Regions from separate parts of the Lysinibacillus sp. NPDC092081 genome, predicted to be linked through region 1. Evidence: riboswitches for the same ligand, from Rfam matches in the RefSeq annotation. Region 1 holds a riboswitch; the other holds the start of a gene.
The links. Region 1 has a riboswitch for FMN ahead of ACIQLB_RS02655 (ECF transporter S component). Riboswitches for the same ligand answer to the same signal wherever they lie in the genome.
Positions count from the first base shown of each region.

Region 1 (6,977 bases):
ATCCAAAAACTCGGTAAACGCTCTGAAGAAATTGGTGGTATTATTACCGTTATTACTGGTATTGCAGAGCAAACAAATCTACTCGCCCTCAATGCAGCCATCGAAGCAGCACGGGCAGGCGAGCAAGGAAAAGGGTTCGCCGTTGTCGCATCAGAGGTGCGCCAGCTAGCCGAACAATCAAGCTTAGCATCAGGACAAATTACAAATCTCATTAATGATATTCAGGCTGAAACTTCTGTGACAGTTCGCACGATGGAAAGTAATTTGCTAGCTGTAGAGGAGCAAGTAACAATTATCAATAAAGGAGGAACGGCTTTAAAGGAAATTGTTGAAAAGGTTGAAGCAACAGAAAAAGGCGTTGAGCAAATGAAGGCTGCATTTACGCATGTAAACAATAACTCATTAGGTGTTCAACAAGCCATTCAAGATATTTCTCGTATCATTGAAGATTCCGCAGCAGCAACAGAAGAAATTGCCGCAACATCAGAAGAACAATATGCAACTGTTGCAGAAATTACTCAAAGTTCAGATGAATTAGCATCAATTGCTGATAAATTACAAAATGAAGTCAATAAATTCAAGTTTTAATTTCTAAAAAGAATTCCCTTACATGAAAAGAAAATGGAGGCGCTATAGTATGAATCAGAAAAAAATTGCGATGGATATTGACACAAAGGCTGATTATATTTTGATTGCGTTTACTGGCGATTTAGAATACGGGATGATTGAAGAGATAAAAAAAGAGCTTCAATCGTTAAGCTTGGAAACAAAGCATGGATACATTATCGATATGCAAAAGGTTACAAACATTGATAGTACCGGCTTTGGCATGATCGTCAATTTCGCCAAGAAAGTATCTGTAAAAGAAAAGAAAATCGCCATTATTGTCGTCGATGATTTCATTCGCAACTTGTTTGCTATTTCGCAAGTCGATAAAGTATTCCCTATTACGAAAAGCGAAGAGAAAGCGAGACAAATCATTAAAGAAGGCTGGCTAGGTGAGCTATCGCTTAGCGAATATTAACCTATTGTTGCCCCCATCATTCAAGAAGGTTGCATTCCTATTAAACGGAACGCAACCTACTCTTTTTAATATTGTAAAAGCATATTTACGAACACAACGATAATGACAAGAGGTACTACTATTAACATCAATAGATGATATGTTGAATAGAACCCCTGTCCCATTTGACTTCCTATCAATAATTCTTTCTTCACAAATTCTTTATCCACTACATACGCAATAAAGATAGCAATCAACAAGTTACCTAACGGAAGCATTAAATTAGATACTAAAAAGTCAGTTGCATCAAAAATTGTTTTTCCAAAGATTGATACGTCCGCCAATGTACTCGATGAAAGAGCTGCAGGAATAGCCGCAACAAAGACTACTACACCAAGTAGCATTGTCAATGCAGGACGAGACATACGCCCTTTCTCCATAAATGCCGCTACGATAATTTCATATAAACTGAAAGAAGAGGTTAACGTTGCAAATAAAAATAATATTAAAAACATCGCTAAGAATATTTCACCAAAGGGCATTTGGCTAAATGCTGTTGGCAGAACCATAAATAGTAAGCCTGGTCCAGATGCTGGTTCTAAATTAAAAGCAAATACAACAGGGAAAATCGCCAATCCCGCTAAGAAAGATACAAGCACAGTGAGAAGAACAACGGAGCCTGCAGAATTCGGTAAGCTCACATCCTTCTTTAAATAGGAGCTGTACGTCACAAGACAAGAAAACCCTACCGCTAAGCCAAAGAAGGACTGCCCCAACGCTTCTAATATAGCCTTTCCAGTTATATTGGAAAAGTCCGGCCACAAGAAGAATTTAACCCCTTCCATTGCTCCATCTAATGTCAAAGCCCGCACAACAAGCACAATAAACATAATAAACAATAAAGGCATCATCCACTTATTAGCCTTCTCTATACCATTTTGCACACCAAGTGAAATGACTAGCACATTTACTAGCGTAAACAATCCTAAACCTAGTAATGTAATCCAAGGTGTTCCTACAATCTTTCCAAATAGTTCACTAGGATCATTGGCAGAATCAATAACAGCCCCAGTCACACCAAGGCCACTATAGATAAAAATCCAACCTCCCACAACACTATAAAAACTTAACAATAAAAAACAACCAAGTACACCCATACGACCAACCCAAGCCCAGCCTGTTTTCGTAGGTGCAATTTTTTTATAGGCAGTCACAGCCTCGGACTGTGTACCACGACCTAAAATATATTCTGATAATAACATCGGTAAACCAATCAACAATGTAAATAGAACAAAAATAAGGAAGAACGCTCCCCCACCACTTTGTCCAGTAACATATGGAAGCTTCCAAATTGCCCCTAGTCCGATCGCAGCTCCTGCCGATGCTAAAATAAAGCCTAGTTTACTAGACCACTGACTCTTTTTTTCACTCATCTCTTCAAACTCCTCTAACATTCTAAGCTCTTCCTTATTCTACATTAAAATACTAAACCCGACTAGATTAATTCTATATGTTACTTTTGCACAATATTATCCAACCTACATAAAAAAACCTCGAGCATTTAACAGCTCGAGGTTTCATTCCAATTATTTTGTTAAATACATAGAACGCTGCTGATGAATCCATTTACGCATTGTTGTGAATAGTAATGCCATGATGATAGTAATTAAAATACCTTTCACCACGTTAAATGGCAAAATACCAGCTACGATCATTTTATATAGTGAATCACCTACAACAGGCTCCATACCTAAAAAGTAAGTGTACATAGGTAAAAATACTGCATAGTTAAGAATGCTCATTCCCACTGCCATTATGATTGTTCCAACAGCTAAACCTCCGATAAGTCCTTGAACTGTTTTGACGCGATTAAAAACAAAGCTAACTGGTAAAATAAATAAAATACCTGTTACAAAGTTCGCGATATGTCCTACTGGTACTCCCGTTGGCGTGCCTGAGAAAATCCAGTCCAACACATTTTTAAAGAATTCTACTAAAATACCGGCTACAGGTCCCATAGTGATCGCCGCTAGTAATGCTGGCAAATCACTGAAGTCCACTTCCAAAAACGCCGGAAATGGCGGAATAGGGAAATTAAAAAGCATTAATAAAAACGAAATACTGCTCAGCATGCCAATCGTTATAAACGATTGAAGTTTAACATTTTTCTTCATAGAAAACTCTCTCCTCTTTGCTGATTCAATCTCGCAAGAAGAAAGGTTACGACCTAATCAATTATTATCATGAAAAAACCCTTATGCAAAAGAGCATAAGGGAGAATAGGCATGATTAAAGAACGCCATTAATTAACTATTTTTGAGCATACGCTGTGTGAAGCCACATCGAAAAAACGCTCGTACATAGCTAAATTCATAACAATGAATGACGATCGTACCTCCATCTTCTCCCATCCAGACTTTAACTGTCGGCCTTGGAATCGCACCAAGTCAGCCATGCAAAAAATTATTTGCACAGGTCGCGGGCTGAAGAGCTTTTAATAAATCATTCGAGCTAATGTGTTTTAAAGGAAACATTAGCGATTTACAACTCTATTACCGCCGGTCGGGATTTTCACCCTGCCCCGAAGATGAATCATTATTTTTTTGTTTCATAGCCTTACTATAATGAATTATTAGAGAAAAGTAAATAGCTTTGCTTGAAAAATTCCGATTAAACTTGTATGTTTTACAGACACTCGGTTAATCTCCTTATAAAGTGAAACTGTAATCAGTATGGGTTTTCCGCATCCCAATTGCTTTTTAATATTCACCAATCAGGCAATTTATCGTTCCCTTAACTTCTTTGCTCTTGGTGTTATAAAATGCCAAGAGCATTCACGCACATACAACGGCGAGAATGCTCCAAAAAAATTATTTAAGTTCCGTAAGTCTATTTGTTGTTATGCTTTTTATGGCATATATCGTTTATTGGCTCCTACAGGCTTTGGCAAGAAATTTTTTAAATCAAATCCTTCCCAGCTCTCCTGTACAACATTGTCTAGACGTACTTGTTTATCAAAGCTTGCAGCGGTGAGCATCATAGCTTCTATCAATTGAGTTGCACGAACCGCGTCCATTGTCGTTAAATCAAGTGGCTCATCAAATGTAACAATAACACCTTCTGCCACCTCTTTCACAGTATATGTGATATTTTCCGGTACGACAGGAAAGTATGCATCATCATTATTATTTCGCATAACAGCAAGAGCTTCTGTTACAGTGGAAAAAGTTTTACGGGAATCGGGTGATAAATATTCAGCCCCATTTTCATCTTTATATAAATAATAATTAAAATGATTTGAGCTTGTTAATGCCATGGGTTTACTTGAATCTTCTTCCTTGGGAAACTCGTGGACTGTACCATCAGGATTTTCAAATTCAATATCTTTATACTCGGAATCTGAGAATGTATCTTGTATTGTCCCTAAATATTCGTCTGTATCTGCTGAAGCGACATCAAAGTCATTTTTCTTCGGTAATACATGGACTAGTTTATCGCCCTTCTCCTTTATTTCCCCTTTATATGGATGATAGTTAGTAAAACCATTTGCTTTCTCATCAATTTGTGGCGCATACTTTTCATACATTTGTAGTGTTGTGGGCTTTTTCTTCCCAAAATCAGTAGTAACTCGTTCATTTGGAATGATATACGTCATCGGTACACTTTTCTTATCACGATTTGCCAAACCAATACGGAACACTATTGCGTCTGTTAAATCTTCCTCATAAACAGATGATCGTAGTGACATGATCCGTGCATGGTCTGCTACTATGTTGGATTCCATAATTTTATCTTGGTTGACAGAGCTTTTTGCTGCACGATTATCCTGCAATGTTGAATATTGAGAAGGTTCAGGAGCATTAGCCTGGTTCATCTTTGTATCATTATGATTCATGAACATGGAGCCTGTAAGTACTGTTAAAGCGAAAATTGCTGCAACACTCATAAAGATTGGCCATTTACGAACTTTCTTTTTTGTTGTTGCTGTCTCGGTACTTTCTTGTTGCGTATGCATACTGTGTTGTTGCTCTTGCGATGTTATTTCATCATCTATTGGTTGTTGTATAGCTTCTTGAAGATGGACATTATCCTGCAAGCGAGCATCTGCCAATAATCGATTTAATATTTCTTCTTTCGAACGGCGGTCAGAAAGCTTAGGGGCATTATTTAATACATGTTCAAGTTGGTCATCATCAAATTGATTATGTGTCATTGCCGTTTCGCCTCCTGTTCTCTAACCTGTTTGAGCTGTTGCCTTAAAAATTTAATGGCACGATGCTGAGTAGTTTTTACCTTCGCTTCTGTCCAATCTAGTATTTGCGCTGTTTCTGCAATCGATAAATCTTGAAAATAACGCATAATAATGACCATTTTTTGGTCACCTGTACAGTGTTCAAGTGCTGATTGCATCTGCATAAATTCATCACTGGCCAGCAACACGCCTTCCGGTGATGGTGTGGTTGAATGTAGCTGTTCCGTTTCCCAGTCAAAAAAATCAAGTGAATGTTTTTGGCGTACAGCCTGCTTTCTAAAATGATCAATAGCGACATTTTTAGCAATAGCAAAAAGCCATGTCTTTTCACTGCTATTTCCTGCGAACTGATCATATGAGCGCAATACGCGAACATAAACCTCATGCGCTAAATCCTCAGCAAGTGTACGGTTTTTTACTAAATAAATAAGAAACTGGAACACGTCTTGATGATATGCATCGTATAATCGATGGAACACGGAGTCATTCAAAGCACTCCACCCCCGTTCTATTTATATTTGTCGTCTAAACGTTCACAGAAGTTACATCCAATTAATGCCACTCATTAATTGGATTAATCAAAAGGTAAATAAAACGTGAAGGTAGTCCCCTCTTTCAGCACACTATCTACCATAATATTGCCTGAATGTGCCTTGACAATATTTCTAGCAATAGCTAAACCTAGGCCAGTTCCGCCCTTAGAACGCGTACGGGCCTTATCTGCTTTATAGAAACGTTCAAAGACATATGGTAAGTCCTCTTGCGGAATACCATGCCCTGTATCCTGAACAGAAATCTTGGCAAAGGTTGGCTCCTGCTCAACCTTCACTGTTACTGAACCTTCAGCAGTATGACGGAGAGCATTATCAACTAAATTCGTTAGTACTTGTTCAATCCGATCCTCATCTATCCTAATCGTAGCTTCGTCATTAAATTCACTGTCAAATATCAGACGAACATGTTTCTCTTTTGCAACCTGTGCAAATTTTTGCGTAATACGTTCAAATGTTGAATTAATTGGGAGTTCATCCTTGTAGAGTGTCATATGCCCCGATTCCATACGTGCAAGGTCTAATAAATCTGTTACGAGGCGCCCCATACGTTTCGATTCATCATAAATAATTTTTGTAATCTCATTTCGTTCTTCTTGATCCTGAATAAAGTCATCATCCATTAGGGCCTCTGAATAACCTTGAAGCATCGAGATTGGCGTCCGTAGCTCATGAGACACATTAGCAATAAAGTCTGAACGCAGTTTCTCTAAGCGATGCTGCTCCGTCATATCACGAATAACCGCAACCGCTCCACGTATCGATTCCTCACTATAAAGAGGGCTAATTGTAAACGTATAGTAATTTCCATCCATCTCAATTTCTTCTTCAAGCTTATCCTCAAACATCAGTACATGATCGAGCATATGATAAAGCTCTGGCGGAATTGGCTTCGCACTTTGTGAGCCTTTATTGACAAACCATTTTTGCATTAAACGGTCAGCTGGCGGATTACTTAATAATATTGTACGGTCACGATTAAACGTAATAACTGCGTCGGTCATCGATGTCAAAATATTTGAAAGCTGTTCATTTTCTTGATTGATCACTTCTAGATTGTGTTTCAATTGACGTCCCATTTGATTAAAGGCAACTGCAAGCTGGCCAATTTCATCATTTTGTGTAGTCGGCATCTTCGCTTCAAAATTCCCTTTAGAAATTTCAAACGCCA
Region 1 covers NZ_JBIVRU010000001.1:506,633-513,609, forward strand. The annotation lists gene ACIQLB_RS02640 (methyl-accepting chemotaxis protein) at 1-588, shown strand, start outside; gene ACIQLB_RS02645 (STAS domain-containing protein) at 638-1,024, shown strand; gene ACIQLB_RS02650 (sodium-dependent transporter) at 1,090-2,436, opposite strand; gene ACIQLB_RS02655 (ECF transporter S component) at 2,590-3,177, opposite strand; FMN riboswitch at 3,399-3,596, opposite strand; gene ACIQLB_RS02660 (RNA polymerase subunit sigma) at 3,912-5,216, opposite strand; gene sigX (RNA polymerase sigma factor SigX) at 5,213-5,746, opposite strand; gene ACIQLB_RS02670 (ATP-binding protein) at 5,830-6,977, opposite strand, start outside.

Region 2 (6,977 bases), 330 kb from region 1:
AGATAATTTTTTCAATGCCTCGATTTCCTTTAACTCAATTCCTTTAAATTTATATTTTAGCGCAAGTGTATTCCAAGCTGATGCAAACACTGCAGTAGAATCTGCCAATGTTCCATCAAAATCAAAGATAATATATTTCATGACAAATTTTCTCCTTTATAATCTAGTTGTAAAGACGTTTTTTTCTTGAAAATGTTACTGGCTATCCATAAAAAATGACATGATTATACAGGATATGAAACAGCGTATTGTATAGAACCTTTGATGAATAATTTTTTTACTAAAGGGTAAATATTTTTTAGGTTCTTTGGTAAATATTGTACCGAAAAATGCGTTGAATTCAATAACGAAAACTTTTTTTAGTTGAATGGACAAAAAAAGTACCTGTCACCCGTTGGTATTGAGCTGGGGGACAGGTACGATTATTATGAAGCATTTTCTGTTTTTTCTCGTTTTTTTGTTAAATAATATGCATTTATTGAGGAAGTAATAGGTATGATAAGTGCGATTCCAATGCCTGCGCAAAATATCATAATTATTTCAGTAGCAAATATTTTAGAATTTATAATTTCGCCAATTGAATAAGATAAATCTTTAAACCATATGAGCAAGCTTAAATATCCACCAAAGAAAGCGAAAAATAATGTATTTGTATCTGTACCTAAAATGTCCTTTCCTATGCTTACACCTGATGTAAATAATTTTCTTCTGCTAATTGATGGGTTATGGTGAAGAATCTCATGCATGGAAGTAGCAATGGAAATGGCAACATCCAAAATTGCACCAATCGTACTCATAATAATAACGGACGCTCCAATTTGCACAAAATTGACGCCAATATAAAGTGAAAATATGCTAATTTCTTCTGTGGATTCTTCCCCAAATCCTCGAATCATTGATTTGTCCGTTACAAAAACAATAAATAGTAATAAAATTACAATTGTAATCATCGTAGAAATGAAAGCAGTCATTGTTTTACTGCTCAATCCATTAATAAAAAATAAACTAATCCAACTTATGACGGTACAGGCAATGAGCGTTAATATAATCGGACTATTCTTTTGATTGGTCATTAAAAAGATCGTGATAAAGAGTACTCCAAAGTTTAAAAATAAAGATAGAAAAGATCGTACTCCTTTTTTTCCACCAATAGCGATCATCAATATGAATAAAATGGCAGTCAACCATACTAATACATTCATTATTTTGCCCTCTTTCGATTAATGAAAAAAATAGAAGTGTATAGACTAATTGGAATCGTTAAGACAACACCGATTCCACCTGCTAGGGCTCGAGCTAATTCTAACGAAAGATTTAAGGAAAGTGTTTGCCCTAATGGATAAGAATTTTTTAAATATAAAATTAACATAGGAATTGAGCCACAAATATAAACAAAAAACAAAATACTTGTAATCGTTCCCATAATGTCTTTCCCAATATCCATCCCTGAGGTTCTCAGTGCTTTGTCAGAAATATTTTGATTTTGCTCAAATAAAGCGAACATAGAAGAAGCCATTGTGATGGAGACATCCATAACAGCCCCTAGTGCTCCAATAAATAACCCAGCCATAAAAATCACTCGATAAGGTCGTGTTAAAAATTGCATTTCTTCATATCGAATTCCATTCTCGTTTGTGATCCACAGAACTAAAGCGCTAATCAATAAAGAAATAAATGTTCCGATAAGTGTTGCAACAATCCCGGCATAAGTTTTTTCATTCAAGCCGTTAATGAGCAATAAAGAAATGATCGTAAATAAAAGAACACATATCCCACTTATAAATATCAAATTTATATTTGAATTCACATATAAATCCAAGGCGAAGGATAATACAAGAGAATTTACAATTAAACTGATGATTGAAAATAATCCTTGTCTTTTACCAACAATCAGCAAAGCAAAAATAAAAATCCACGCTACTATCAAGACGAACTGATCACGTTTTACGTCTAAAATTGTCCCAGTTAAATCTCCGTTTTTGTCCGTATTCGCTTTAATGGAAACAAATAATTTATTCCCTACATGATATTCTTGATCGAAGGCTCCAGATGTTGAATACTCATTTGTAAAATGAATAAGCTTACCTTTTTCTTCACCATTTTTTAATATAGCTGTAATAAGCTGAGTATATAAATGATCATCATTTTCATACATATCCGTTACAGGGTTTGATTCTTTTAATTCCGTTTTTATAACTTCAGCAATTGGACGATCATAAAATGCTTCATTGTGATAAACGAAAATAACAGAAGCGATAAAGCAAATTGCCATAAAGGTATAAAAAATAACTTTGTTATAAGACTTTTTCTTCAAGATGTTTTGCAATAAAAAAACCTCCAATGTGAGAAGGGAATCTAATCATAGTCGTTGCGTTCATTGCTAGAGTTAACACGAACAATGACTCACAATATCACTATGATTTTTTAATGTCAAGCAGATTAAAAAAGTGCCATTATAAAGTAACGTGCTAATTGAATAGAGGTTCCTTAATTATATAATCGAGGCTAACATGACTTTTAGCGTACTAAGTTAGTTATTGCAAAATTAAATTACTGTTATTCATTGTGAAATCTTATTAATTAAAAATCGTTTTAGAGAAATATTATGTTCTCAGCCGTGTTGATTAGGATCTATAATGACCAAAGGTGGTCGCTGTTTTAATCTTCATTTATGTAGCGAAAGTGCAAACGTAACGACAGCACTAACTTCGAATGGGAAATGAATTAGAGAAAAAATTTTTTATAAAGAATTATCTGGATAATAAAATAAAATAGTGTTATCGTAAGAAATAGCTAAATAAAATATCCTTCGGGGTCGGGTGAAATTCCCAATCGGCGGTGATGAAGAAATTCAAAGTCCGTGAGCGTAAGCTGATTTGGTGCAAATCCAAAACCGACAGTTATAGTCTGGATGGGAGAAGGGTAAAAGTGTGAGCTTTTTAAATTCGTTTGAGTTTATAAGGTTTATTTGACTATGCTTTTATGTTAACTACTTCCCATCGTTTAGTTGGGAAGTAGTTTTTTATTTTCATTCAGTAAGTGTCCAAACACCTACTGAATGAAAATAAAGCCTCCGGACGCAATTACGCCAAGGCGAAATGGATTTATTTAGCTGAAAAATTGAATAGCAGTAGTTCTTCGGGGTCGGGTGAAATTCCCAATCGGCGGTGATGAAGTAATTCAAAGTCCGTGAGCGCAAGCTGATTTGGTGCAAATCCAAAACCGACAGTGACAGTCTGGATGGGAGAAGAACGATGAGATGACAGCCTATGGAAAAAATTTATATCCATGAGGTTTATTTGCTGACGCGTCTTATGTATATGAACTCCCAAACCCCTTTAATCTAAGGGGTTTTTTGTTTGAACGGAAATTATTAAATGAATGAAAGTAGGTGAAAAAATGTTTACAGGAATTGTTGAGGATGTTGGCACCGTAAAAAACATGCAAAGCAATCGACAAAGTATGAAAATCACCGTTATTTCAAAGAAAATGGTAGAGGATGTAAAGCTCGGGGACAGTATAGCGGTCAATGGTGTTTGTTTAACAGTGATACATTTTAATGAACAAGAGCTAACGATGGATGTAATGCCTGAAACAGTGAGCGCAACAAATTTACAGCAGCTCGCAGTTGGAGATCCGGTAAATTTAGAGCGCGCTATGTCAGCTAATGGGCGTTTCGGTGGTCATTTTGTATCCGGACATGTAGACGGAGTAGGGAAAATATTGCGCAAGCGGCCATTAGCAAATGCTGTCTATATTGATATTGAACTATCAACGGAGTTAACGAGCTACTGTATTCCAAAGGGCTCCATCACAATTGACGGAACTAGCTTAACACTTTTTCATGTCGGAAAAAACAGTGTCACAGTATCCCTGATACCCCACACTTACAAGGAAACCATTTTAGGTAAGAAGAAAATTGGTGATCTCGTCAATGTAGAAACTGATTTAGTTGGAAAATACATTTTGCATCAACTTAAGCGTGGACAGGAACCGTCGACCATTTCAAGAGACTTCTTAGCACAAAACGGATTTTAGCTTCTTTCAGCGAAGTCCAAACATCTGCTGAAATAGAGGAACTCAGTCTAAGAACGCCACGTCCTGTGGCACTACCGAAATAACCGACATCGTGTCGGCCCTCACGCAGGCCTAAGCACAAAGCCGATTCCGGACGCAATTATGCCGAGGCATAATTGATCTAATAACACTTTAAGAACAGGAGGTGGCGATATTGCTACATTCAATTGAAGAAGCAATAGAGGATTTAAAACAAGGTAGGATGATTATTGTAGTAGATGACGAGGACCGAGAAAATGAAGGGGACTTACTAGCACTTGCGGAATTTATGACACCTGAAACGATTAACTTTATGGCGACCTATGGGAGAGGTCTTATTTGTACACCGATTTCACAGCAGCTTGCACAAAAATTAGCATTAAAGCCTATGGTTAATATTAATACAGATAATCATCAAACGGCATTTACCGTTAGTATAGATCATGTAGACACAACAACTGGAATTAGCGCCTTTGAACGGGCAATGACTATACAAAAAATGCTAGAGCCACAAGCAAAAGCTGCGGATTTTCGTAGACCGGGCCATGTATTCCCGTTAATTGCAAAGGAAAATGGTGTATTAGAGCGTAGAGGACATACAGAAGCTACAATTGATTTGGCCAAGCTGTGTCATAGTATTCCTGCGGGCATTATTTGTGAAATTATGGGGGACAATGGCGAAATGCTACGCTTTAATGACCTTGTTAAATATGCAACACAACATCATTTAAAAATGATTTCAATTGAAGCATTGGCAACATATCTTCAGCAACAAATAATGAAAGAAAATAAAATGACTATATAAAAGGAGAAAAGAACAATGGGTAAAACATTTGAAGCACAATTAATTGGTACGGATTTAAAAATAGCAGTAGTAGTGGGTCGTTTCAACGAATTTATTACAAGCAAATTATTAAACGGTGCATTAGATGGTTTAAAGCGTCATGGTGTGGATGAGGATTCGATTGATGTAGCATGGGTTCCTGGTGCATTTGAAGTGCCATTCATCGCAAAACAGTTAGCTGAAACAAAGAAATATGATGCCATTATTGGATTAGGTACAGTAATCCGTGGCTCAACAACACATTATGATTATGTATGTAATGAATCAGCAAAAGGAATTGCCAATGTGTCATTAACTACAAATGTACCTGTTATTTTTGGCATTGTTACTACTGAAAATATTGAACAAGCGATTGAACGTGCAGGAACTAAATCAGGAAATAAAGGTTATGACGCGGCAATGTCTGCTATTGAAATGGCAAATTTAAAGAAGATGATTGGATAAATCGTTCTTAATAATAGTATGAAAATTTCATAGGTGATTTATTCTGAGAAAGCATTTTAACTCCTTTCCGATTCCGGACGCAATTATGCCGAGGCATAATTGATACATCAAGTATTCTTGAATATTTTTTAAAAGTATGGGGAAAATATCCGTAAGTGTATCTATGTTGTTACTCATAAATGTACTAATTTGGAGCTGGCTCAGTAGGAGATGAGGAATATATCATCAATGGAACAAGAGTTAAATTTGAAATCTTTGAAGTCACTATTTCAACGCTCTGCTGATGTGATATTCCAAGAGTATTTCTTTCAGCAACATAAAGTACATTTGATAAAATGTGATGCGATGATTAGTGAGAGGTTACTGCAGACCGTTATTGTGCAACGAGTTCAATCATTATTTACTGCAACCTCGGAGGAAATGTTAGAAGAACATATACAAAACAATTTACGCGTTCCCCATCTTCAGAAAATATCAAGTAAAGATGATGCCATCACAAGAGTTTATAAAGGACATGTTTTACTCTATTTTGAAGATATGAATTTGCTGTATTCAAGTTATATCGCTAAAAAACCAAATCGGGAGCCTAAAGAAACAACTCTTGAATTAGTTGTAAGAGGTCCGAGAGATGATTTTATTGAGGATGTCTTTATCAATATTGCTTTAATGCGAAAACGATTACCTACTAATTCATTAAGTGTTGAGACCTATGAACTTGGTAAACGATCCAAAACAACCGTAGCTGTACTTTATTTTGAAGATGTCGTAAATCAAAAGATGCTTGAGGAAATTAAATTACAGCTGCAACGAATCGATACGGATATTATATTTAGTGGGGATTTATTGATGGAAAGAATTGGGCAGAGTGCAAAAATTCTACCTAGGCATGATTATACTGGACGCCCTGATTATGCTGTACAAGCTTTAGGTAGAGGACGAATTATCATCATAGTTGATGGTGTATCGTATGCCATCATTACTCCTGCTAATTCAATGTTACTTTTTAAATCGGGTGAGGATAATGAGTATCCGATTATTGTAAGTTCTATGGAGCGTATATTGCGAATAGTAGCTATCTTAATTAGTGTACTTTTACCAGGTTTTTGGCTTGCACTAACGACCCACCATCAAGAACAATTGCCATTCATCCTATTGGCAACTGTTGTTGAATCAAGAATGGGGCTCCCATTTCCAACTATTCTTGAAATATTAATGATGCTTTTTATGTTTGAATTATTTCGAGAAGCAAATATACATCTACCCAATGTCATTAGTGGGTCAATAAGTGTTGTCGGGGGATTAATTATTGGAGATGCAGCGATTAAATCAGGTGTTACAAGCCCTGCCATGATTGTAGTTATAGCTACTTCAAGTATTGCGGCTTTTACACTCGTCAATCAATCTTTTGTAACCGCAATGAGTATTCTCAGGTTAATCATCATTTTAGCATCTGCCTTTTTGGGGTTATTTGGATTCTTTGTTTCGGTGTTTTTCATCCTTCTTTATACTGCAAATTTACGTGTATTAGGTGTTCCTTACTTAAGTATGGGAGCAGATTTAGATTGGCAGGACATTAAAAGATCTTTAGTTCGCCTATCTCCTTCAGGTTATCGTAAGAGACCGAAATTTTTAA
Region 2 covers NZ_JBIVRU010000001.1:174,751-181,727, reverse strand. The annotation lists gene ACIQLB_RS00920 (HAD hydrolase-like protein) at 1-141, opposite strand, end outside; gene ACIQLB_RS00915 (YibE/F family protein) at 426-1,202, opposite strand; gene ACIQLB_RS00910 (YibE/F family protein) at 1,202-2,272, opposite strand; FMN riboswitch at 2,802-2,927, shown strand; FMN riboswitch at 3,131-3,256, shown strand; gene ribE (riboflavin synthase) at 3,400-4,038, shown strand; partial or broken gene ribB (3,4-dihydroxy-2-butanone-4-phosphate synthase) at 4,232-4,819, shown strand; gene ribH (6,7-dimethyl-8-ribityllumazine synthase) at 4,877-5,344, shown strand; gene ACIQLB_RS00890 (spore germination protein) at 5,573-6,977, shown strand, end outside.
Region 2: it holds a riboswitch for FMN, as region 1 does, so the genes downstream of both, ribE (riboflavin synthase) here and ACIQLB_RS02655 (ECF transporter S component) in region 1, are expected to answer to the same signal.